Regions from separate parts of the Priestia sp. MDV22-iso46 genome, predicted to be linked through region 2. Evidence: predicted binding sites of a transcription regulator. Region 2 holds the regulator's gene; each other region holds the start of a gene.
What was found. Region 2 encodes LexA, which represses DNA repair genes until DNA is damaged. Its sites were predicted from a motif close to CGAACATATGTTCG; they were not measured.
Positions count from the first base shown of each region.

Region 1: dndB (DNA sulfur modification protein DndB) is a predicted target of LexA. The motif match lies at 1,237-1,250, and genes of this name have one in related genera.
Region 3: AC4NPH_RS20180 (YolD-like family protein) is a predicted target of LexA. The motif match lies at 2,878-2,891, and genes of this name have one in related genera.

Region 1 covers NZ_JBZVWT010000005.1:56,481-64,317, forward strand. Annotated here, with positions in the region: gene dptF (DNA phosphorothioation-dependent restriction protein DptF) at 1-1,084, opposite strand, end outside; gene dndB (DNA sulfur modification protein DndB) at 1,328-2,425, shown strand; gene dndC (DNA phosphorothioation system sulfurtransferase DndC) at 2,428-4,020, shown strand; gene dndD (DNA sulfur modification protein DndD) at 4,043-6,028, shown strand; gene dndE (DNA sulfur modification protein DndE) at 6,025-6,396, shown strand; gene AC4NPH_RS23005 (cysteine desulfurase family protein) at 6,406-7,524, shown strand.
Region 2 covers NZ_JBZVWT010000002.1:639,372-647,208, reverse strand. Annotated here, with positions in the region: gene tkt (transketolase) at 1-698, opposite strand, end outside; gene AC4NPH_RS15205 (DUF896 domain-containing protein) at 866-1,096, opposite strand; gene AC4NPH_RS15200 (YneB family resolvase-like protein) at 1,166-1,834, opposite strand; gene yneA (cell division suppressor protein YneA) at 1,888-2,217, opposite strand; gene lexA (transcriptional repressor LexA) at 2,364-2,981, shown strand; gene AC4NPH_RS15185 (magnesium transporter CorA family protein) at 3,194-4,639, shown strand; partial or broken gene AC4NPH_RS15180 (glycosyltransferase) at 4,672-5,226, shown strand; gene AC4NPH_RS15175 (cation diffusion facilitator family transporter) at 5,265-6,242, opposite strand; gene AC4NPH_RS15170 (APC family permease) at 6,351-7,837, opposite strand, start outside.
Region 3 covers NZ_JBZVWT010000003.1:521,648-529,484, forward strand. Annotated here, with positions in the region: gene AC4NPH_RS20160 (MerR family transcriptional regulator) at 1-118, opposite strand, end outside; gene AC4NPH_RS20165 (MarR family winged helix-turn-helix transcriptional regulator) at 277-729, shown strand; gene AC4NPH_RS20170 (MDR family MFS transporter) at 752-2,359, shown strand; gene AC4NPH_RS20175 (hypothetical protein) at 2,394-2,546, opposite strand; gene AC4NPH_RS20180 (YolD-like family protein) at 2,572-2,754, opposite strand; gene AC4NPH_RS20185 (assimilatory sulfite reductase (NADPH) flavoprotein subunit) at 3,373-5,181, shown strand; gene cysI (assimilatory sulfite reductase (NADPH) hemoprotein subunit) at 5,204-6,925, shown strand; gene AC4NPH_RS20195 (hypothetical protein) at 6,977-7,168, opposite strand; gene AC4NPH_RS20200 (SDR family NAD(P)-dependent oxidoreductase) at 7,443-7,837, shown strand, end outside.

The sequences.
Region 1 (7,837 bases), on a different contig from region 2:
CACTTTGTTCAATAAAATGCCTTAAGGTTTTATACGAATACTCTTCGTGCTTTGCATTAATAAAGTTATGTAATACTCCCATATTAATTGCGAGAATTACTTTCTGAGTTGAATGGTCAATTTTCTCATCAGAAAAGTTGTTTAAGATCTCCTCTAAAGTCTCCATTGCATCTTTGTCAGGCGAGAAACTTTCAGTTGCATCATTAAAGATCTTATAGTCTTTTATTAACTCAGGTTTCTTTTCTTTGAGGTATGCTAAAAGGTGAGATTTTCCGTCTCCCACACTACCGCATAATAAAATTAAATTACCTTTTTCTCTGTTTTTATTACGTTCTAATATGTTTTCCAAATCTAGTTGAATGTTTCGATCTACATGCATGTAGTCCTTGAAAGTACTAAAATTATTTGCATTTTCAATTGCTTCTTTAGATGAATCTTTTAATCTGTTTAACTCCCTTATTAGGTAACTTTGGCCTTTTTCTAAATCCTTATTTAAAAGAGAAGGCTTATAATTATGATCTGGAGATGCCATTTCCTCTACAAATTGAGGTTTTTCTTTCTCCGAGGTTGTCTCCTTTTGGGCTATCTTTAACCCTTCAGGGCCAAAAAGGTCGAGTAATTGTTTTTTTACAATATCTTCTATATTCTCTTGGTGTCGAGGTTTAGGGAGCTCATAGACAGGTAAATCTAGTTGTTCTGAGGTATATACTTCATAAAACCAAACTGCAATCTTATACATTTCTTTATGCAGCTTGAAAGCCTCTGTAATATCATTAAATTGCCCGTCGTGAGCAGCCTTATTGCCAGATAAGCGTATGGTATCAAATGATTTTTGAATTTCTCTTTCAATATAATCATTTCTTGTTAAATACGAGATCTTCTCATATAAAGTATTTACATAAGGTTCTTGTATTTTTTCGAGTTTAAATATGTCATTAAGAATTGCTTCAGCGAACAGTCTGGCCTTCATAATAGAACTACTCGGATCTTCATATATTAATTCTTGCATCTTTTTAGCACTTTGAGCTGCTGTAGGATTTATATCTTCTAAGAAGCTTAAAAAAAAGACCTCTTGGGAACTCATTTATTAATCATCTCCGATTACTATAATCATTTTCCATTTCATTTCAATTTTAACATATCTTCTTTATATTTTCCCTATGGTTGTATTAGAGGTTATATTTTCCAAATAGAATATATTCAAATAATAAAGTTAAATAGTAAATATAAAAAAACCGAACTTTCATTCGGCTTTTTTTATTGTATCTTAACGTCAATTGTTTTATAATCAATTTATCTTTTACGTACGTAATAAGGAGGTTCGAACATGGACGCCACATTTAGTTATAATTTTCCTTCTATTAGAGGAATGCAGGCTGGTAAAGAATACTTTGTTGCGATGTGTCCACTTCGCATCATTCCAAAAATCTTTCTTTTTGATGAGGAAGAGATTCCACCTGAATATAGAGCTCAAAGAATTTTAAATAAAGCCAGAATACCGGAGATGACAAACTACATAGTAGAAAACCAAGAAGATTATGTATTCTCGTCCATTACCGCATCGATAGATGGAGAAATCGAATTTAAACCTTATAACAATGACCCATCATCGAAAGATCTAGGGCAATTAAGAATTTCACTTGATGCAAGGTTCTTAATTAATGATGGTCAACATCGAAGAGCAGCTATTGAGGAAGCATTGAAAATATCTCCAGAGCTTGGAAATGAAACAATATCAGTTGTTTTTTTTCATGATGAAGGTCTAAAAAAATCCCAACAAATTTTTTCGGATTTGAATAGACATGCAGTAAATACGACTTCTTCTATAGGGATCCTTTATGATTATCGAGATCGCTTATCACTTATAACAAAAGATGTTGTAACCTCTACACCTTTATTGAGTAGATACACAGACAAAGAAAAAGTATCATTATCAAAAAACTCACCTAAGATATTAGCTCTAAATCATATATTTAACACGAATTTAAAGCTAGTAGGTAAGTCTAAAGGTGATGAAATTACGCAGGAAGAAGAAGAGTTTTTAAAGCGTTTTTGGTTAGTTTTATGTGATTCTATTGTAGAATGGAACATGGTTTTTCAAAAACAATTGACGCCTCGCGAATTAAGAGCAAACTTTATTGTGGGACATGGTGTGTTTATTGAAGCTGTTGGCTTAGTAGGACAATACTTAAAAAAACATCACCCTAAGGATTGGGAGAATTATATTCAAAGGTTGTCGAACATAGATTGGAATAGAAGTAACACTAAGGATTGGTTAGGTCGTGCATTTAATCAGAATGGTCGTATTCAAAAGACTTCTTCCACCATTCAATTAACTTCTAATAAAATTAAGCAATTAATTGGTCTACCTTTAAGTGATGCTGAACAAACATTAGAAGACAAATTTTTTCAAGGAGTAGTTTAACTATGAACAATGGCATCATTAGTAATCTTTTATCAAAACAAGTACCTTTTGTTGATGACGCAAAAGAGAGAATAAAAAAAGCATATAAGGAAGACGATCGCCCATGGGTAGTAGGATATAGTGGGGGAAAGGATTCTACAGTTGTAGTTCAACTAGTATTTGAAGCATTATGTGAAATGCCTAAAGAAGAATTGCATAAAAAAGTATATGTTATTTCTTCAGATACATTAGTAGAGACACCTTTAATTATAAATTCAATTAATCAAACACTTAGAAGAATTCAAGATGAAGCGTTAAGCAGAGATCTACCAATAGAAACCCATAAAGTGAAGCCAGTTGCCGAACAGTCATTCTGGGTTAACATTATAGGTAAAGGATATCCTTCTCCAAACCAAAAATTTAGATGGTGTACGGATAGATTGAAAATTGATCCGGCTAATCAATTCATCATGGATAAGGTATCTTCATTTGGAGAAGTTATCATGGTATTAGGAGTTCGCGAAGATGAAAGTGCTACTCGTGGAAATGTAATTCGCTCTCATAGTGTGGAAGGAAAGACTTTCATGAGACATTCCACTTTATCAAATGCTTATGTGTATGCTCCTATCCGAAGTTTTACACTTGATGACGTTTGGAATTATTTACTTAACCATCCTTCTCCTTGGGGTGATGATAATCATGAGCTTCATCGACTTTATCAAGATTCTAACAGTGGCGAGTGCCCTCTTGTAATTGATAAATCAATTAAGGAAAGTGCGGGGTCATGTGGTAACAGTCGATTTGGTTGCTGGGTATGTACAGTAGTTAATGAAGATAAAGCTTTAAGTGGCTTTATTCAAAGTGGTCATGATTGGATGAAACCTTTACTTGATTTTAGAAATTGGCTATCTGCCATTAGAGATGATCGAACTCGAAGAATGAAATATAGAATGAACGGTCATACCTACTTTAAAGAAGTAAGAATTGTAGATATTGATGACGTGCCACATGTATTAATTCCAAAAAAATCTGGAAGACCAAAGCAACATATACCACTTGATCAGTATGCAATCGTTGAGAAGGAAGCATTGAAAAATTATCTTTCAAAAAACAATATTGATTTGAGTGCTCCCGAAGATTACAAAATTTTAGTTACCTATGAAGAAGAAACATTGGATGGTGAAATAGTAACTAAATATGCGCAACTTGGTTTAGGGCCTTTCACATTGGAAACGCGACAAGAAATCCTTACAAAGCTCTTGGAAGTTCAAAAAGATTTAAAACATCCAGATGATCCTCATTATGAACTTATAAGTACTGAAGAGCTAAAAGCGATTCGTAAAATCTGGTTTAAACATGGAGATTGGGAAGATCAGGTTCCAAGAATCTTTGAAGAGATTATGGGCTATTCTCTAGATTGGGAAATTGATGACCGTCCATTATTTGATAAAGAACAAGTATCAGACTTAGAACTACTTTGTGATCAATTTAAAGTTGATATAAAAGTAATTAAGCAATTAATATCTATTGAAAAGGATTTCTCTGGATACAAAGTTAGAAGAGGTTTAATGGATGAAATAGGAAAAGCATTAAAACAAGATTATTTACATCTGTAATAGTAGAAAATGAGGTTTAAACATGATTATAAATGAGATTCAATTAACGAATATAGGTGCTTATAAAGAGACAAACTCTTTTAACCTTCGACCAGAGAACGGTAAAAATGTTATTTTAATTGGCGGAGAGAATGGCGCTGGTAAAACAACTCTCTTAAATGCAATAAAACTGGGTTTGTTCGGCTCTTATGGTTATGGATTTAAAACAGATAATGCTGAATACTTTAAGAAAGTTCAAAGTATCCTAAATCATAATGCGAAAAGGAATAATGAAAATAACTTTAGAATTAAATTAGATTTTTCTCTAGTGGATAATTTTGAAAAAACGGATTACATCTTATATCGCCATTGGAGATTCTCTAATGATGCCTTAAAAGAAACGTTTGATTTATCTGCGAATGGAATACATTTATCAGAATACGAAAAAGAAATTTTTCAATCAAAATTAAAAGAAATAATGCCACCTCAACTGTTAGATCTATGTCTATTTGATGGGGAGGAAATAGCAAGAATTATTAGCAAAGATTTGCTATCTGAATACTTACAGAATCTATCTAAAGTAGTGTTTAACCTTGATTTATTTGAGACACTTGAAAATGATCTTGAGAGCTATTCTAATCAATCTGTAGATGTTAGAAAAATGGAAGAGTCTGAACAAGTTCTTTATGATTCAAACCTTCGTGAAAAAGAGTTGAGGAAGAAGATTATTTTGGCTATCTCTGAGTTAAAAGAACTTAATCTTAAGAGAGATGAACTTAGTGATGAATATCAGCAACTTAAAGATGCATTTGAGAAATATGGTGGACTTATAAAATCTGAAAGAGACCAGATTGTTAAGGAAATGAACAACATTGAAAACGTTAGAAAACAAAACTTTGAAAAGATTAAAGGTTTTGTTGCTAACCTTCTTCCTTTCTATTTAACTAAAGGACTTCTTTCAGACGTTAGACAACAAATTCAGGATGAGGAATCATTACAATTATTTAAACAGTTAGATACAAAACTCACAGATGAGAAAATAAATAATGTTCTCCACTCTATTAATGGTTCTTTCGAAGAGAATGCTGGTTACGAATTGAAAAATCAACTATTAAATTTAATGAAGCCGGAGAAAGAAATTAGCCAAATTCATGGTGCTTCTTTTTCTGAAAGTAGCCTAATTGAGAATATGTTTCTAAGTGTTTCGAGCAATGCTCAGCAAGAATGTCTAGATATTATTAATGATAATAAAGAGAAGTTAAACGAACTTCAGCAGTTAAGAGAAAAGTTGAAGATTAATGATACAACCAATGAATTTAGTGATATGATTCAACGAATGGAAGAGACTCAACAAGCTATTTTAAAACTAGAAGATGAATTGAGTCAACGTGAATCTCAGCTAGAAGAATGGAAGACTGAATTAGACGGAATTACATCTGCTATAGATAAGATTCAAGGAACTCTAAAAGACAGTGAAAAAACAAAGAGTTCATTTATTGAATCACAAAAAATTATTACATTGAGTCGAAGATTCCGAGAAATTCAATTAAAGAAAAAGCTACAACAGGTTCAAATCGAGGCTTCTGTTATGCTGAAGAGAATCTTAAGAAAACATAATTATATTTCATCTATTGTTATTGATCATCAAACATATGATGTTCTCTTGCTTGATTCACAAAAGGAATATATTGAAAAATCAACACTTTCAGCAGGAGAAAAAGAAATCTTACTTATTTCTATCATTTGGGCAATCTTTAAATGTTCAGGCAGAAAAGTACCTTTCATCTTTGATACTTTACTAGGTAGATTAGATAAAACTCATAAAGCATCAGTATTAACAGAGTTTATCCCTAATTGCGGTAGACAAGCGATTATTCTTTCAACCGATGCAGAGATTGATGAAAATAACTATAAGATTCTTGAGGATCATGTGGCCAAGGAGTATATGCTTGAATTTGATGTAGCAAGAAAAGAAACTCAGATTTTAAATCAGTATTTTCCTTTTAGACAAACGGGGGTAAACCTATGAATTTCCGATTAAAAACTTCAAAAGAAACTGGAGAGAGATTAGTCTCTCTTCAAAGTACTACAGGATTAACTTGGAATATTTTATCTAGAATTGCCCTTGCACTTTCCTTAAGAGATCCGTCAATGCCTGATTTAGTAGAAAATAAATTTGGTGTTGATATTAACCGAAATGCAATGACTGGAGAGAACGATTATATTTACAAAGCTTTAATTAGACAACATGCTCAAAGAAATGTATCTGATGAAGAGTACTTCCCAGACCTTTTTAATGCACATTTAGAAAGAGGCATTGTATTACTTGAAAATGAATACAAACATGCTAGAAACTATGACAAGCTTCTCCTCAACTTATTAAAAATGGAAGTATAGGTGATAATGATGCTTTATTTAGATAATAGCGCAACAACACAAATTCATCCTGAAGTTAAAGAAGCTATGCTTCCGTACTTGATGGAGGAGTTCGGTAACCCTTCAAGTAAGTACTATTCTGTTGCTGAGAATGCTAAAAATGCTGTTAAAGAAGCAAGGCATTCTCTTGCTTCTTTAATTGGAGCTCAAGATTCTGAAATTATATTTACAAGTGGTTCAACTGAAAGTAATAATATGGTTATTAAAGGTGTCGCAGATTATTATTCTAATCAAGGTAAACATATTATTACTAGTAAAGTAGAACATCCATCAGTGTTAGAAACATGTAAGTACTTAGAGGAAAAAGGGTTTGAAGTTACTTACCTTGATGTAGATAAGTATGGAAGAATTAGCTTAGAGGACCTTAGAGGTCAGTTACAAGATAACACAATACTAATCACTCTAATTTGGGGTAATAATGAGTTAGCTTCCTTAAATGACATGGAAGCTATCGCAGACTTGTGTTATGAAAAAAACATCTTTTTACATACTGATGCTACTCAAGTAGTTGGTAAAGTTGAAATTAATTTATCAGATTATCCTGGTATCACTTTCCTGTCATGTTCAGGCCATAAATTTCACGGACCTAAAGGAATTGGTGCCACCTTTATTCGTAAAGATCGATATGATCTTTTAACTAAAATTACCCCCCTTTTACATGGAGGTGGACAAGAACAAGGTATTAGAAGTGGTACATTAGCTGTTCATAATATCGTAGGCTTGGGAAAAGCAGCAGAAATAGCTAAGAAGAATTTAAAGAAGAACATTAAGAAATTAGAAGACATGGAATCTTATGTTTCACTAATTTTAAAAGATAAATTCAGTGATCAAATCGAGTTTAATCATGATACTAAACGTAAGATACCAGGCGTTTTAAGTGTCCAATTTAAAGGAGCAAATAACGAATTACTTGTAAAAAATTTAGCTCCCGTGATGGCTGTTTCTACAGGTTCAGCATGTAGCTCTAGCAAGCCTTCACATGTACTTGCTGCTATTGGGCTGTCAATTGATCAAGTTAGATCAACTATTAGGTTCTCTATGTCTAGCTTTATTGAAAAAGAGGACCTAGAAATATTTAAAGAATTGTAGGGGAGATCATCCCCTACTTTATTCTAATTTTATAAAAAAAGATTATAATAAATGTACGCAAAAAAGAATAGTATATTACTAACTAATTGTACTATTTTCAAGAACTGAATCTAAAAATGGTACTTCGCCCTCACGGGTGATATCTAAAAATGTAGACAGTTATCGCTTTAAATTTATTAAATCCTTCGTTTATATTATCTTGATTATTAAACCCTTTCCATTTGTACTGTCATGAAAGGTCTACTAAATTTTGTAGCAATCTTAACTACAGTATTCCATAGATCAATGGCTTCAGGCCGCTTAATATCTTCTC
Region 2 (7,837 bases):
GCTTCTTCAATTGCGTTTGCAATCGCTGTCAAGTCATTGCCGTCTTCAACGCGGATTACTTGCCATCCGTAAGCTTTGAAACGATCTTCTACGTTCTCAGAGAACGAGCGATCTAAATCTCCGTCTAAAGAAATATCATTTGAATCGTATAAAACAACTAAACGTCCTAATTTTAAGTGTGCCGCTAATGAAGCTGCTTCAGCAGATACACCTTCCATTAAGTCTCCGTCACCACAAATACCATACGTAAAGTGGTCTACAATTTCTAAACCTTCTTTGTTGTATGTTTCAGCTAAATGACGTTCTGCCATTGCTTTACCAACAGCCATTGCAATACCTTGTCCTAGTGGGCCAGTTGTTGCATCAACACCTGCTGTATGACCGAACTCTGGATGACCTGGTGTTTTACTTCCCCATTGACGGAAGTTTTTAAGGTCTTCAATTGATAAGTCATATCCAGCTAAATGAAGCAAGCTGTATAATAGTGCCGATCCGTGTCCTGCTGATAATACAAAGCGGTCACGGTTGAACCAGTTTGGATTCTTTGGATTGATGTTCATAAATTTTGTCCACAATGTATATGCCATTGGAGCAGCTCCCATTGGCATACCTGGGTGACCTGAATTTGCTTTTTCAATCGCATCGATTGATAAAGTACGAATTGTTGCAATCGAAAGATCTTCAATACGTTGTGTCATACTCTTCATTCCTTTCAAAACTATGTACATATGTTATCATACTAATGATTTGCTTATTTGTACAATACTTGAACCAAAAAAATTTCCACTTTTACAGTTTTTGTGTGCCTTATTAAAAATATACAAAAAACTAGAGGGAACTCTCCCTCTAGTTTTACTAGAACGTCTCAGTGAAGACGCTTCTTTTTACTCTCTTTTAACTTCTTAGGCGTAACATCTTTACCTTCTTCGTCCACAACTTTAATCGTATGAAGGTGATTTGTCATAGATTGTCGGAAAACTTTTAAATATTCCTGACGTAGCTCTTGCTGTTCTTTCGCTTCAGATTCTGTCAGCCCTTCAGCCTTTGCCTTTTTTGAAAGAGCATTAATACGAGCAAGTTTATCTTTTGATAGCATATAAAACCTATCTCCTTATAATCAATAATTAAAATTACCGAACCGTTCCGGCAACATGTAGTCATCTTACTAAATCTCTTTCGTTTTATCAAGAGATTGAGCACTGTCTTGGTACTCTTGATAGCGACGATGTACCGTCGCTTTTGAAATATTATAACCAAAACCTTTTAGCGTAACTGAAATTTCAGCAAAGGTTAAGCCGTTATGACGAAGGCGGACAATTTCTTCAATCGGCGCTTCTTTTTTTTCTCTTCCCGAGTTAACTCCTTGATTTTTTAAATTTTGCTGCGGACGATAACCGTTTTCTACGGCTCTTTTCATTCCTCTTTTAATTTTAGCATTATGTAATTTCCGCTGATGCTCTTCCACTAAGCTAATAATATCTAACACCATTGAGTCAGATTCTGAAAGCTGAAGCTGGCCTTGATGACTAATCGTATAGATTGTAGCATTTTCTTTATGAAAAGCATGAAGCAGCGCAATTCGGGCGTTTCCTCTGCCTAATCGTGTTTCGTCTTGAATGAGCAGCACAGATATTTTCTCTTCTTTCATTGTATGAAGAACATCCAAAATACCCTCTCTGTCTACATCATATCCGCTTGCTTTTTCCATCACGACTTTTTTCACCTTTAGATGGTGAAGATCAGCAAGCTTTTTTAATTCTTCTTGCTGGCGCTGTAAAGATGTTTCTTGGGTTTTTTTATCCGTACTGACACGGCAATAAATAATGGCATCCACTTTTATCACGACCTTTTCGGCTTCTAACAATATTCAGGAACGGCCGTTACACACTACTGTTCAATTGCCACTTGATTATGTAACTCTTTTTTTAAAACAGGAATATATAATTTATCTCCAGGAGATAAAGACTGGGCAGTGTCTGAGTTTAAATCATTGACGTCTTCAACCCATTTGACAAATTCATTGGTGGTCAAATGATGGTGATTATGATACTTGTTGGACAAGTCCCAAAGCGTATCTCCTTTTGTAATAGTAACCGTTGAATATTTGTCTAAATCTACTTTATCCGCTCCTAAAACCAGCGTCAATACATATGTAAGTGCAGCGATAACTGCAAAAAAAATAGCGTAATGTTTCATAGAATGTAAGAATTGTTGCATATTATGATCCCCCTATCAGAATATATGTTCTTATTTTAGTGAGAACATTTGTTTCTGTCAATGGAATTCTTCGAACTTATGTTTGTATATTGACACATCACGTGGTATAATTCACCTAAAGAATAGCTAAAATCGAGGTGAAAAATATGAAGCTATCAAAACGTCAACAAGACATACTAGATTTTATTAAGCACGAAGTAAAATTAAAAGGTTATCCGCCTTCTGTTCGCGAGATTGGGGAAGCGGTAGGATTAGCCTCTAGCTCCACTGTACACGGGCATTTAGCTCGTTTAGAAAGCAAAGGGTTAATTCGCAGAGATCCAACAAAACCGAGAGCAATCGAAGTTCTTCAACTAGACGAAGTAAACATCCCTAAAAGCAATGTCATTAATGTTCCTGTTATTGGTAAAGTAACAGCGGGTCTTCCTATAACAGCCGTTGAAAATGTGGAAGAATATTTCCCTCTTCCAGATAAATTCGTTTCTCCAGATGATCATGTATTTATGCTTGAAATTATGGGAGAAAGTATGATTGAAGCAGGTATTCTAGATGGCGATATGGTAATCGTACGTCAGCAGCAAACAGCTAATAATGGAGATATTGTGGTCGCTATGACCGAAGACAACGAAGCAACGGTAAAACGCTTCTTTAAAGAAGAAAATTTCGTTCGTTTACAGCCTGAAAATTCAACGATGGCGCCTATTATTCTTCGCCACGTAACGATTTTAGGAAAAGTAACTGGTGTATATCGCACGATTCACTAATCAGACACTGTATGTAAAACCAACTAATCATGATGTTAGTTGGTTTTTTTACGTTTGTTTTCTAAAAAAAATTGGCATATTATAAATGATACGTTGAATCATCGCAGGCAGGTAGAACGGTTTTTATAAAGCTTGTTTTATCCTTTACTTTCTATCTGCATTTCCTCGACTCTTACAAGGAAATACAACCGACTATAAAAAGGATGTAGTTTATGACCAATACACCAAGGAAAACAGAACCATTTCAAACCATTGTACCTACCAAAGCAATGAACATGTTTCTTTTTCCTTTTTCCTTTGACCGAAAAAATAAAGAGCAGCTTGTTCATGCACTGGAAGCAAATTTGTTCGAGTTTTTTTCCATTCAAAACAAACATTTAGAAAAAGAATACTACGGAGAACAATATTACGTATCTCATGATAGCCTGGATCAATATTTTCTTCCTTACATTGAATGCATTCTATTCCCTGACTCGTGCGAAAAAGAAGGGTTGCTTAGATTTTCAAAAAAAATAGACCATACCATTACTTTACACACTTCCTCCACCACCGTGTCTAGCAACGTGCTGTCTGTGGATGTTTTTTTATGTCCTTTTGAAATTGGCGTCATGACCATTCGCACTGAGATGAGCCATAATCATTACACCTATGATGATATTTTAGAGTTCATGAATCATTTTCGTGTATTAGAACCGAAGCTTGCTGAAGAGCATGGATCCACCATTACCTATGAACATCATCGCTATAGCAAAGTGCAAGATTATATTTTTTCACAGCTCGCGCCATTTTTGAACGAACACATCAAGAAAGAAGCCACACGTGAACAGCACGTTGGGAGCCTTCCTTATTTTATCGATGAACGGATGTTTGTGTTAAGTTATGTAACGGTAAATCAAGAGCAAGAGATTAATTCCACAACTTTATTTCGTACTGGACAGCTAAATAGCTATACGCCTGGCGGGAAAGCGTTTATTTCTGCACACAATCATGAGTATATTAAAACGTATAATACTAAACATGTGTATTCCAGATGGGCTCCTGAAACCTATTACGTCATAACAGACCATGTGTTTTCGTGTATTTCTAAATCGACAGACTCTAAAACGGATCAGCTTTTGATGAATCATCTATTTGGCCAGCATTACTATAATTTATTTTTACATTTTTTCTATAAAATCGTGTTGCTAAAACTATCTTATGAATATTCTCAGCTCACGTTTCATAAAAATTCAGAGGGCATTGAACGACTAATCCGCTCTATTACCGTGTTTTCAGGTAAATATTTGTTTTTAGAAATTAGCTCTCGCACAGAAGGTCAAGAGTTTTCTGAGCTCTTTAAAAAAATCTTTCATATCAATTCTCTTTATCAAGAAGTCAAAGAAACCCTTGGTACTTTGTACCAAAATCAAGAGAAAATCGCAGCCAAGCGTCACAATTACTTATTATTAATTTTAACGATTTACACGGTTCTTTCCGGTATTTACGGAATGAATTTAGTTATTAGCAAACTAAAGGGAAACATCCATTGGGATAGTATGAAGCAGTTTTCTATCTTTGAATATATCGCTTTAATAGTAGCTCTATCAGGAATTCTGATCAGCATTAGTCTCGGAGTGAGTTCCCTATGGAATTTATTAAAAGATCGGTTTAAAACATAAAAGCTGTTCGCATACGTATGGATGCAAACAGCTTTTTAAATTATATGTCCGATATCGAAATCCCTAAAGACACGGGAGATTTTCGTATTATCGACCGAAAAGTAGCGGATGTATTCAAAAAAATGACTGAACGCAATCGTTTTGTACGAGGAATGATGTCTTGGATTGGCTTCAGGCAAACATATGTAGAATATGAGCGCGATGAACGCTTTGCTGGTGAAACAAAATATCCTTTAAAAAAGATGATCAAGTTTGCTTCAGATGGAATTATTGGGTTTTCAACGAAGTTTTTGCGTTTAGTAATGATTATTGGCTGGTTATCGGTTTTTGTATCACTTTTAGTTTTAAGTTATTCGATTGTTGTTTGGCTGATAGGTAAAAACATTCAGCCTGGCTGGACTTCTATTATGGTAGCTATCACCTTCTTTAGCGGTATTCAGCTACTTGGCTTAGGACTAGTCGGACAATACATCGCAAGAATTTACGATGAAAGTAAAAATAGACCTATTTACGTTGTACGTGAAACCATTAACTTCTCGAAAGCTTCAACAGATTCTCCAAACGTACGTGAAAAAGTATATAGCTAAAAAAACAAGGAAGAAAACAGCTGTTTTCTTCCTTGTTTTTATTCTTTTTGAAGCTGTAAATCACTTGGCACCCAGTCCGGAATTCCATCATCTTCATCAAATTCAATAATGACATCCGTTACTCCTTTTTCCTGTAAAATACGATTTTCCAGACGATCTTTAATATCATCAGCTTCTGCCACTGTTAAAACAGGATCAATTTCTACTTTTAATTCAACGTGAAGCTCTTCTCCTTCTTTCATCACCATTAACGTTTGAATATCACGCACTTGTACATCTTGCATGACAATCGCGCCAATTTTCATTTCCATTTCTTTATCCGCTTCGCCAAGCGCTCCAGCAGCATTATCTAAAAAGACTCGTCCTACTACAAAAAACATCATAAGACCAATTAAAATAGAAGCAATTCCTTCAGCTTGATGAAAAGGCGTAAATCGCGAAATAAAAACGGCGATTAAAGCCAATACGCCTCCTCCAGTAGCTACCAGATCTTCCATAAAAACAAGTTTAGTTGCTGGCTTGGCTTTCTTTAAATGAACAAAGCTTTGCGCAAAAACATTTGTTTCTGCAGGGTTTATCCCCACATCGTGCAAAATTTCTTTCATTGCCTTAAATAGAACAAACATTTCAAGTAACACCGAGATGCCAAGTACTGCAATATTTAAAATAAAGCCTGAAGACTTCGTCGGATGAAGAATGTGGTGATATCCTTCTTTAATCGTTTCAAACGCCATAATTCCTACTACAAGAACCGCTCCTAATAGAACAAGATTAACCAATCGGCCAAATCCGTTTGGAAATCGTTTGGTCGGGGCTTTTTTACTTAATGCCGAACCTATAAAAACAAAAAACTGATTTGCTGCATCCCCTAAGCTGTGCATCGTTTCAGCAAACATCGCTACATTCCCTGTTAAAGCGAAAGCAATCCCTTTAATAATGGAAATAATAGTATTCACTATAGCGGCCATCATGGCCGATTTATTTCCTTTTCGCAATAACTTAATTAATTCACTCATACAATCCCTCCGTTTGCGCCTTTATGAGATTCGATTACGGTTAGTGTATGTGAATTTAAAAATTAAAAACCTCCAACATACAAGTTGGAGGTTTTTAGTCATGTTTCATTATTTTTTAAAACGGTATGGTACAGTTGTAACGATTACGTTTTTACGGTAAAGCAAATGTGCTTTTAACAGCAGACTGGACTGATTGTGAAGGATATTTTGCCAGCTTTTTTTCGTAATGAATTGTGGAATAACGACCGTAATAGCCATATTGTTTTCCCGCGCTTTTTCCTCGGCCATATCAATGAATCGAAACAGCGGCCGCACTAAGCTGCGGTATTGAGAATGAAACGTAACAATACGAATATCAGGCTGCCACTTCTCCCACTTCTCTTCCATTCTCTTTTCGCTTTCTCGATCAAAGGCCACATGCACTGCAATAACGGTATCGCCAATCGTTCTTGCATAATTTAATGAATTTTCTACTACCTTTGTCATTCCTGCTACAGGAACAATGACCACACTTCCTTCAAGCTTTCCAATCTTTTCTCCTTGCTTAATGCGAAGCTGCTCTCCTACCGCTTCATAATGCGTATGAATGCGATGAAAAATATAGACAATAACCGGTAAGAAAATGAGCACGGACCATACTTGTGAAAACTTCGTTGTAAACAAAATGATTAGCACAGTTAAGGTAATAAGCGCACCAATTAAGTTAATGGTTAGCTTTCCTTGCCAGCCGGCCGGCTTTTCTCTAAGCCATTTGACAATCATGCCTGTTTGAGAAAGCGTGAATGGAATGAACACTCCAACTGCATAAAGAGGGATTAATTGTTCAGTCGCTCCTTTAAAAGCTACAATTAAGACAATAGAAGCAATTCCAAGGGTCACAATTCCATTTGAATAGCCTAGTCGATCGCCACGAATTTGAAACATTCTTGGCATGTATTTATCAGACGATAAGTTGACAGCCAGCAAAGGGAAAGCTGAAAAGCCCGTATTCGCTGCTAGCACTAGAATTAGAGCTGTTGTGCCTTGAATAAAATAATAAAATCCATTTCGTCCAAACACACTCGATGCAATTTGTGATACAACCGTTTCATCTGCTTTTGGAGAAATGCCAAGCCAATAAGCTAAAAACGTGATGCCCGAAAATAAAACGGCTAAAATACCGCCCATCAGCATTAATGTATGAACAGCATTTTTTGCACCTGGCTCTTTAAAGTTAGGCACTGCATTTGAAATAGCTTCTACACCTGTCAATGCCGAACAGCCTGACGAAAAAGCTTTTAATAATAAAAACAAACTAATACCTGGCACTACTGTACCGAGAGATGGATGAAGCTCAGGTGAAACTTGACCTGTCGCTATTTTAAACAAGCCTACCGCTATTAACAAAATAAGAGCAATAACAAATAAATAAACCGGATAAGCTAATACAGAAGCGGATTCTGTTACACCACGTAAATTTAAAACGGTAATAAAAATCACCAGCAAACACGCAATTACTACATTGTAATGATGCAGCGTTGGAAAAGCCGAAGTTAAAGCATCGGTTCCTGCTGAAACACTCACGGCAACTGTTAAAATATAATCTACTAACAGTG
Region 3 (7,837 bases), on a different contig from region 2:
GCCGGTAGCCGGATTCACTAACGGCATCAGGTTTTAATAGCCCGATTTCATCATAATGATGCAGCGTGCGGACGCTGATTCCTACTAAGTCAGCAACTTCTTTTACTTTTCTGTTCATTCTTTCATCTCCCTTCTGAAATCTACTATAAAATATAACGCAGCGTAAGGGTCAATACTAAAAAAGAAATAATTGACTTTTAGTTTATATGCATTTATATTTAATTAGCATTAACTATTTATAATATGAAATAAATAAGCAAGCCTGGAGGAATAGATGTGACAAAAAGCAATCAGTATCTTGGAGAGATTCGTTCATCGCTTCAAGTGCTATTTGAAAAAATGCAACCTGAAATGATGGAGAGCCTAAATGAGCATGAGATGACTCCTACGCAATTATTTGTTCTTTCTTATTTAAAGAAAGTAGGGAGCAGCAAGGTTTCTCAAATTGCAGAACTCATGGATGTCAAACCGAGCGCCGTGACTCTTTTAGTAGATCGTCTTGAACAACACAATTTTGTTGTAAGAGAACATAATAAAGAGGACAGACGAGTCGTTGATATTACCTTAACGGAGTTTGGGCATCGCAAGCTTGAAGATGTGCTGAATGGTCGAAAAGCCATTATGGACCGCTATCTTTTGCATTTAACAGAAGAAGAGCTTTCTATGATGGCTTCTATTACGAAAAAGCTTGCAACGTCAGCTGCTTCTTATAAAGATAAGCAGCAGTAACAAAAAAGAGGAGAGACACACGATGGAAAATCAAAAAAATTCAAAGCGCACGCTCTTATTAATTGGGTTAATTATTGCGATGTTCTTTTCTGCACTTGATGGAACCATTGTCGGAACAGCTATGCCAAGAATCGTAGGAGATCTTGGTGGATTGAGCATGATGACATGGCTGACAACAGCCTATTTATTAACGTCGACAACGGTTGTTCCGATTGCAGGGAAACTCGCTGATTTAGTAGGACGCAGAGTAATTTATGTTACAGGACTTATTATTTTTATGGTCGCTTCTGCTCTATGTGGAATGGCAAATAACATGACAGAGCTTATTTTATTCCGTGCATTACAAGGAATTGGCGGTGGCGTTATGATGCCGATGGCAATGATTGTAATCGGTGATTTATTTACAGGAAAAGCACGAGCAAAATTTCAAGGAGTATTCGGAGGAATTTACGGCCTTGCTTCTGTCATTGGTCCACAAATTGGCGGATGGATTGTTGATTCACTGAATTGGAAATGGGTGTTTTACATCAACTTGCCGGTAGGGATACTCGCTACCGTTTTTATTGCACTGGGACTTCAAGGAAAGAAACATACGGGACCTGTTAAATTCGATGTAGCGGGTATGTTCACAATGGTTATCGGAGTAGTGAGCTTGCTTCTGGCCCTGAGCTTTGGAGGAAAAGACTACGACTGGAACTCTTGGCAAATTGTTAGTCTATTTACACTGGCTGTTGTTGGGATCATAAGCTTTATTATTGTGGAAACGAAAGCCAAAGAGCCGATTCTTCCGATGTATTTATTTAAGAACCGAACGTTTACGCTTTTAAATATCATTGGCTTTTTTATGAGCATCGGCATGTTCGGAGCCATTACGTTTGTTCCGTTCTTTATGCAAGGAATCGTTGGAGTCAGCGCCTCGGAATCCGGTACCATTATGACGCCGATGATGATTTCAATGATTGTAACAAGTATTATTGGAGGGCAGCTTGTTTATAAAGTTGGAATCAAGCCTCAAATCGTAACTGGTATGCTCATTATGGCAGGAGGGTTCTTCTTGTTAACAACATTAGACCTTCATACTAGCAAACTTGTTGCCACTTCTTATATGGCCATAATCGGTTTAGGAATGGGTCTTGTGATGCCAATTTTAACACTTGCTCTTCAAGAGAGCTTTTCAAAAGAAGAGCTCGGTGTGGTTACATCATCAAGTCAATTTTTCCGTTCAATTGGAGGAACGTTCGGTATTACCATTTTAGGAGCGGTGATGAATGCAAAATCAGGTACGCTTCTTACTGACAAACTCGTTCCATATTTAAACACATTGCCTGCTCAAGCAAGTGCTTTTGCGGACGGGTTTAAAAAAGCGATTGATACGAATCCTGAAAGTGTGCTGCAGATGCTGTTTAGCCCCCAAGCGCTAAAGAGTATTCCAGCTGCCCTTTCAGACAGCATTGTGCCAATTTTGAAGACCTCGCTAATGAGCGCATTGCACAGCGTCTTTTTCATGGGCTTAGCTTTTATTATTTTAGGAGCGGTATGCACATTGTTCTTAAGGCAGATCAAGCTTTCAAATAAAAAAGCCGAAGAAAAACCAGAAGAAGGCATTGCTGAAGTAGAGCCATCACGTTAAAAAAAGCGCACAAATTTGTGCGCTTTTTTCTATATTAACTAGTTGTTTCATTAGGCTTACGAAGAAAAGGGGATTGTTTAGACGTGTCATACGAAATTTGATCAAGCAAATACGTTAAATATAAGTTCAGTTCAAACCGATCTTCCGACACAAAATCTGTAAGCGCTTGCTTATTATCTTTCCACATGAGAATTCCTCCTTAATTTTACATACTAATGAATGGATTTAATATCAGAAAGCTGAAGGGAAACAACGGCTTCATTTTCGTCTTTTACGGATAGAATTTGCTGATGGAGATTTAAGTTGTGCACGCGGCCTTTGCACGTTTGCAACGTTCCATCTTTATAGTAAGAAACAGTTATCGTCCCACTTTTCGTTAATTCTCGTAAAAACATTCGAGAAGCCTCCTTAAAAAAGATTACCTGATTTAAAAGCCAGTCCTTTCATTTGAGATGAGCAAAAGGGAATTTTATGTACTGCAAGCTTCCCTTTATATTCTCCAACGTGTATGAATAGATCGAATAAAAGGTTGCTAGCCCACCTATAAACTGTCCTAAATTTCAGAATATACTGTCTTTTCCGTATAGTGTTTTTTAAAAGGATTAATGTTACATTTATTATGTAACATTCTGATGAGAAAGAAAACCGTTTCTACAAAACTTCTCTAAAAATTACAAAATATTCATATTCATGTGAAGGATGTAGAATGAACAAATATAGAAGTAACTGTGTTTATAAAAAACGTAACTACAGCTTCAATTATTAATGATCTTAATACTAGTTATCAATTATATGTATTTTACTAATTTATTCTTCTCCGATAAAATGCAGGTAGACGAATTTGATAAGAATTTTCTAATGATTTATATAATTAAATTTGATATAATCTATAGGAATAATAATGTATGAAGGGAAACATCATTGATTAATTAGACACAGGTATTAAATGTTGTTGAAGATGATTCGTAAAAGCATACATATTTAAATTATATATTTTTGTGAGGTGGACAGTGTTGCAACTTAAGGTAGTAAACAGCCCTTTTAATCAAGAACAAGCAGATTTGCTTAATCGCCTTCTGCCGACATTAACAGAAGCACAAAAAATGTGGTTGAGCGGTTATTTAACAGCATCTCAATCTACGTCTGCCGAAGGAACGCCAGACGTTTCTACAGCAGCGCCTGCTCAAACGAAACAGACAGTTTCAAAAGACGTAACGATTCTTTATGGATCACAAACAGGAAATGCTCAAGGACTTGCTGAAAATACAGGCAAAACGCTTGAAGCAAAAGGCTTTAATGTAACCGTATCTTCTATGAATGATTTCAAACCAAATAATTTAAAGAAACTTGAAAATTTATTAATTGTCGTAAGTACACATGGAGAAGGAGAGCCGCCTGATAATGCGCTATCTTTCCATGAATTTCTTCACGGCCGTCGAGCGCCAAAACTTGAGAACTTCCGTTTCTCTGTTTTATCGCTTGGAGACAGCTCATACGAATTTTTCTGTCAAACAGGAAAAGAATTTGATGTGCGCTTAGCAGAACTTGGCGGTGAAAGACTGTATCCGCGCGTTGACTGTGATTTAGATTTTGAAGAGCCCGCAAATAAATGGCTTAAAGGTGTTATTGATGGATTAAGCGAAGCGAAAGGACACAGCGCTTCGGCAGCTGTTCCAGCGGAAGCTCCTGCAGGAACTTCACCATATTCAAGAACAAATCCTTTTAAAGCAGAAGTGCTTGAGAACTTAAACTTAAACGGCCGCGGATCAAATAAAGAAACGCGACACTTAGAACTATCTCTAGAAGGTTCAGGTTTGACGTATGAACCAGGAGACAGTTTAGGTATTTATCCTGAAAATGACCCGGAGCTTGTGGATCTTCTTCTTAACGAATTCAAGTGGGATGCAAGTGAAAATGTAACGGTTAATAAAGAAGGAGAAACGCGTCCTCTTAGAGAAGCGCTAATCTCTAATTTTGAAATTACCGTTTTAACAAAGCCGCTTTTAAAGCAAGCAGCTGAGCTTACTGGAAACGATAAGTTAAAAGCGCTTGTAGAAAATCGCGAGGAATTGAAAGCATACACACAAGGCCGTGATGTGATTGACTTAGTTCGTGACTTCGGCCCATGGAACGTATCGGCACAAGAGTTTGTAGCCATTTTACGTAAAATGCCAGCGCGCCTTTACTCGATTGCAAGCAGCTTATCAGCAAACCCTGATGAAGTTCATCTAACAATCGGAGCGGTACGCTACGAAGCGCATGGACGCGAGCGTAAAGGTGTTTGTTCCGTCCTATGTTCAGAACGTTTGCAGCCAGGCGATACGATTCCTGTATATCTTCAAAGCAATAAAAACTTTAAGCTTCCTCAAGATCAAGAAACGCCAATCATTATGGTAGGACCTGGTACAGGTGTGGCTCCGTTCCGCTCATTTATGCAAGAGCGTGAAGAAACAGGGGCAAAAGGCAAGTCATGGATGTTCTTTGGAGATCAGCACTTCGTAACAGACTTCCTTTACCAAACAGAATGGCAAAAGTGGTTAAAAGATGGCGTACTGACAAAAATGGACGTGGCGTTTTCACGCGATACTGAAGAAAAAGTATACGTACAAAACCGTATGCTCGAACATAGTAAAGAATTATTCCAATGGTTAGAAGAAGGCGCATCTTTTTATGTGTGCGGAGATAAAACAAATATGGCACGCGACGTGCACAACATGCTAGTTGAAATTATCGAAACAGAAGGCAAGATGAGCCGTGAACAGGCGGAAGGTTACCTTGCTGAAATGAAGAAACAAAAACGTTATCAGCGTGATGTATACTGAGGATTGAAAGGAGATTTTCAACATGGTAAACAAAATTTTAAAAGCGCCCGAAGGTCCTCCAAGTGACGTTGAGCGCATAAAAGATGAAAGTAATTATTTGCGCGGTACATTAGGAGAAACAATGCTCGACCGCATCAGCTCAGGTATTTCTGAAGACGATAATCGTTTGATGAAGTTCCACGGAAGCTACTTGCAAGATGACCGAGATCTTCGTAATGAACGTCAAAAACAAAAGCTAGAGCCAGCTTACCAATTCATGCTTCGCGTCCGTACGCCAGGCGGTGTTTCAACACCAGAACAGTGGCTAGTGATGGATGATTTAGCACAAAAATACGGAAATGGAACGTTAAAGCTGACAACTCGTCAGGCATTCCAAATGCACGGAATTTTAAAGTGGAACATGAAGAAAACGATTCAAGAAATTCATGCTTCTTTATTAGATACAATTGCAGCTTGCGGAGATGTAAACCGTAACGTAATGTGCAATCCGAATCCGTATCAGTCAGAAGTGCACGCTGAAGTATTCGAATGGTCAAAAAAATTAAGTGATTACTTATTGCCTCGTACAAGAGCGTACCACGAACTTTGGCTAGATGAAGAGAAAGTGATCAGCACACCGGAAGTGGAAGAAGAAGTGGAACCAATGTATGGTCCGCTCTATTTGCCAAGAAAGTTCAAAATTGGCGTAGCTGTTCCACCGTCTAACGATATTGACGTGTATTCACAAGACCTTGGCTTTATTGCCATTTTAGAAGACGAGAAACTTGTTGGGTTTAACGTAGCAATCGGTGGCGGTATGGGTATGACGCACGGAGATAAAGCAACTTACCCTCAGCTTGCAAAAGTGATTGGGTTCTGTCGACCTGATCAAATTCTAGAAGTAGCTGAAAAAGTCATTACGATTCAACGTGATTATGGAAACCGCTCTGTACGTAAAAACGCGCGTTTTAAATACACGGTTGATCGTCTTGGATTAGAAACGGTAAAAGAAGAGCTTGAAAATCGTCTGGGCTGGAGCTTAGACGAAGCAAAATCTTATCACTTTGATCATAACGGCGACCGCTACGGCTGGGAAAAAGGTGTAAAAGGAAAATGGCACTTTACTCTTTTTGTTCAAGGTGGACGTATTGCTGACTTTGAAGACTATAAGCTTATGACGGGTCTTCGTGAAATTGCAAAAGTTCATAGCGGTGATTTCCGTTTAACGGCCAATCAAAATTTAATTATCGCGAACGTATCAACTGAAAAGAAAAAACAAATTAGTGACCTCATCGAACAATATGGACTAACTGACGGCAAGCATTATTCGGCTCTGCGCCGCAGCTCATTAGCTTGTGTATCGCTTCCAACTTGCGGGCTTGCTATGGCGGAAGCTGAGCGTTATCTCCCAGTTCTTCTTGAGAAAATTGAAGCAATTGTAGATGAAAACGGCCTTCGCGATAAAGAAATCACCATTCGTATGACGGGCTGTCCTAACGGCTGTGCACGTCCTGCTTTAGGTGAAATTGCTTTTATCGGTAAAGCACCGGGCAAATACAATATGTATCTTGGAGCAGCATTTGATGGAAGCCGCTTAAGTAAAATGTACCGTGAAAATATCAGTGAAGAACAAATCTTAAACGAACTGCGCGTCTTACTTCCTCGCTATGCAAAAGAGAGAGAAGAAGGCGAGCACTTTGGTGACTATGTCATCCGCGCTGGTGTAATCGAAGCTGTAACAGACGGCACGAATTTCCACGCATAATACGTATGAAGGGACCTTTCTAAACTTACAGAAAGGTCCCTTTTTTCTATTTTAATATTCTCTAACAAATACTGCTACTCCAAATACTCCTAATCTTTCAGCGGTAATTTGTTCAAATCCGTTATCAAGTAAACAATGTGCTGCACTTCGGTAGCGCTGACCTTGAGCTAACAAGCGTCCGCAAGGATTTGCGCTGCCGATTACCGTTGCTTCTACGACAGTACGAGGGGCTTGTCTATCCAAAGGATTTCGCTCTCACAGAATTGTCACCACATCCGGAGGACGTGGGATAGATACATTACCTGTGTGTTCATGCATAGCCATCACCTCCTTACACTATAGTAAATGCAAAAAATGGCAGACTGCTTGTACACACGCTGATTTTTATTAAAAAAGGCGTTCACCTATGCCTAACTCGGCTGATTTCATAGCAATGAGGTGATCAATAGAAACGGCTGGCAGAAAAAAAGAATGCTATAATGTAAAAGAAAGGAATTTTTATCAAGGAGGGAGAAACATGCAGCAAAAACGAGTAGTGGTTATTACAGGGGGAGCAAGCGGAATTGGCAAAGAAACTGCCTTAAAGTTTGCGCAAAAAGGAGACGCGGTGGTCATTGCTGATTATGATAAAGGGAAAGGAAAAGAGACCCTTCAAAAAATTGAAGAAGCTGGAGGGAGCGCTTTATTTGTGCAAACAGACGTCACAAAGTTTGAAGAAGTGGAAGCGCTGATTGAGGAAACTGTGAACCGCTTTGGGCGAATTGACGTGATGTTTAACAATGCAGGTATTGGACGCCCTACATCTATTTTAGATCAAGACTTAGAAGAATATCATCGTATTATTGACGTGAATCAGCACGGCGTTACATATGGGATTATGGCAGCGGGCAGGAAAATGAGAGAGTTAGGTAT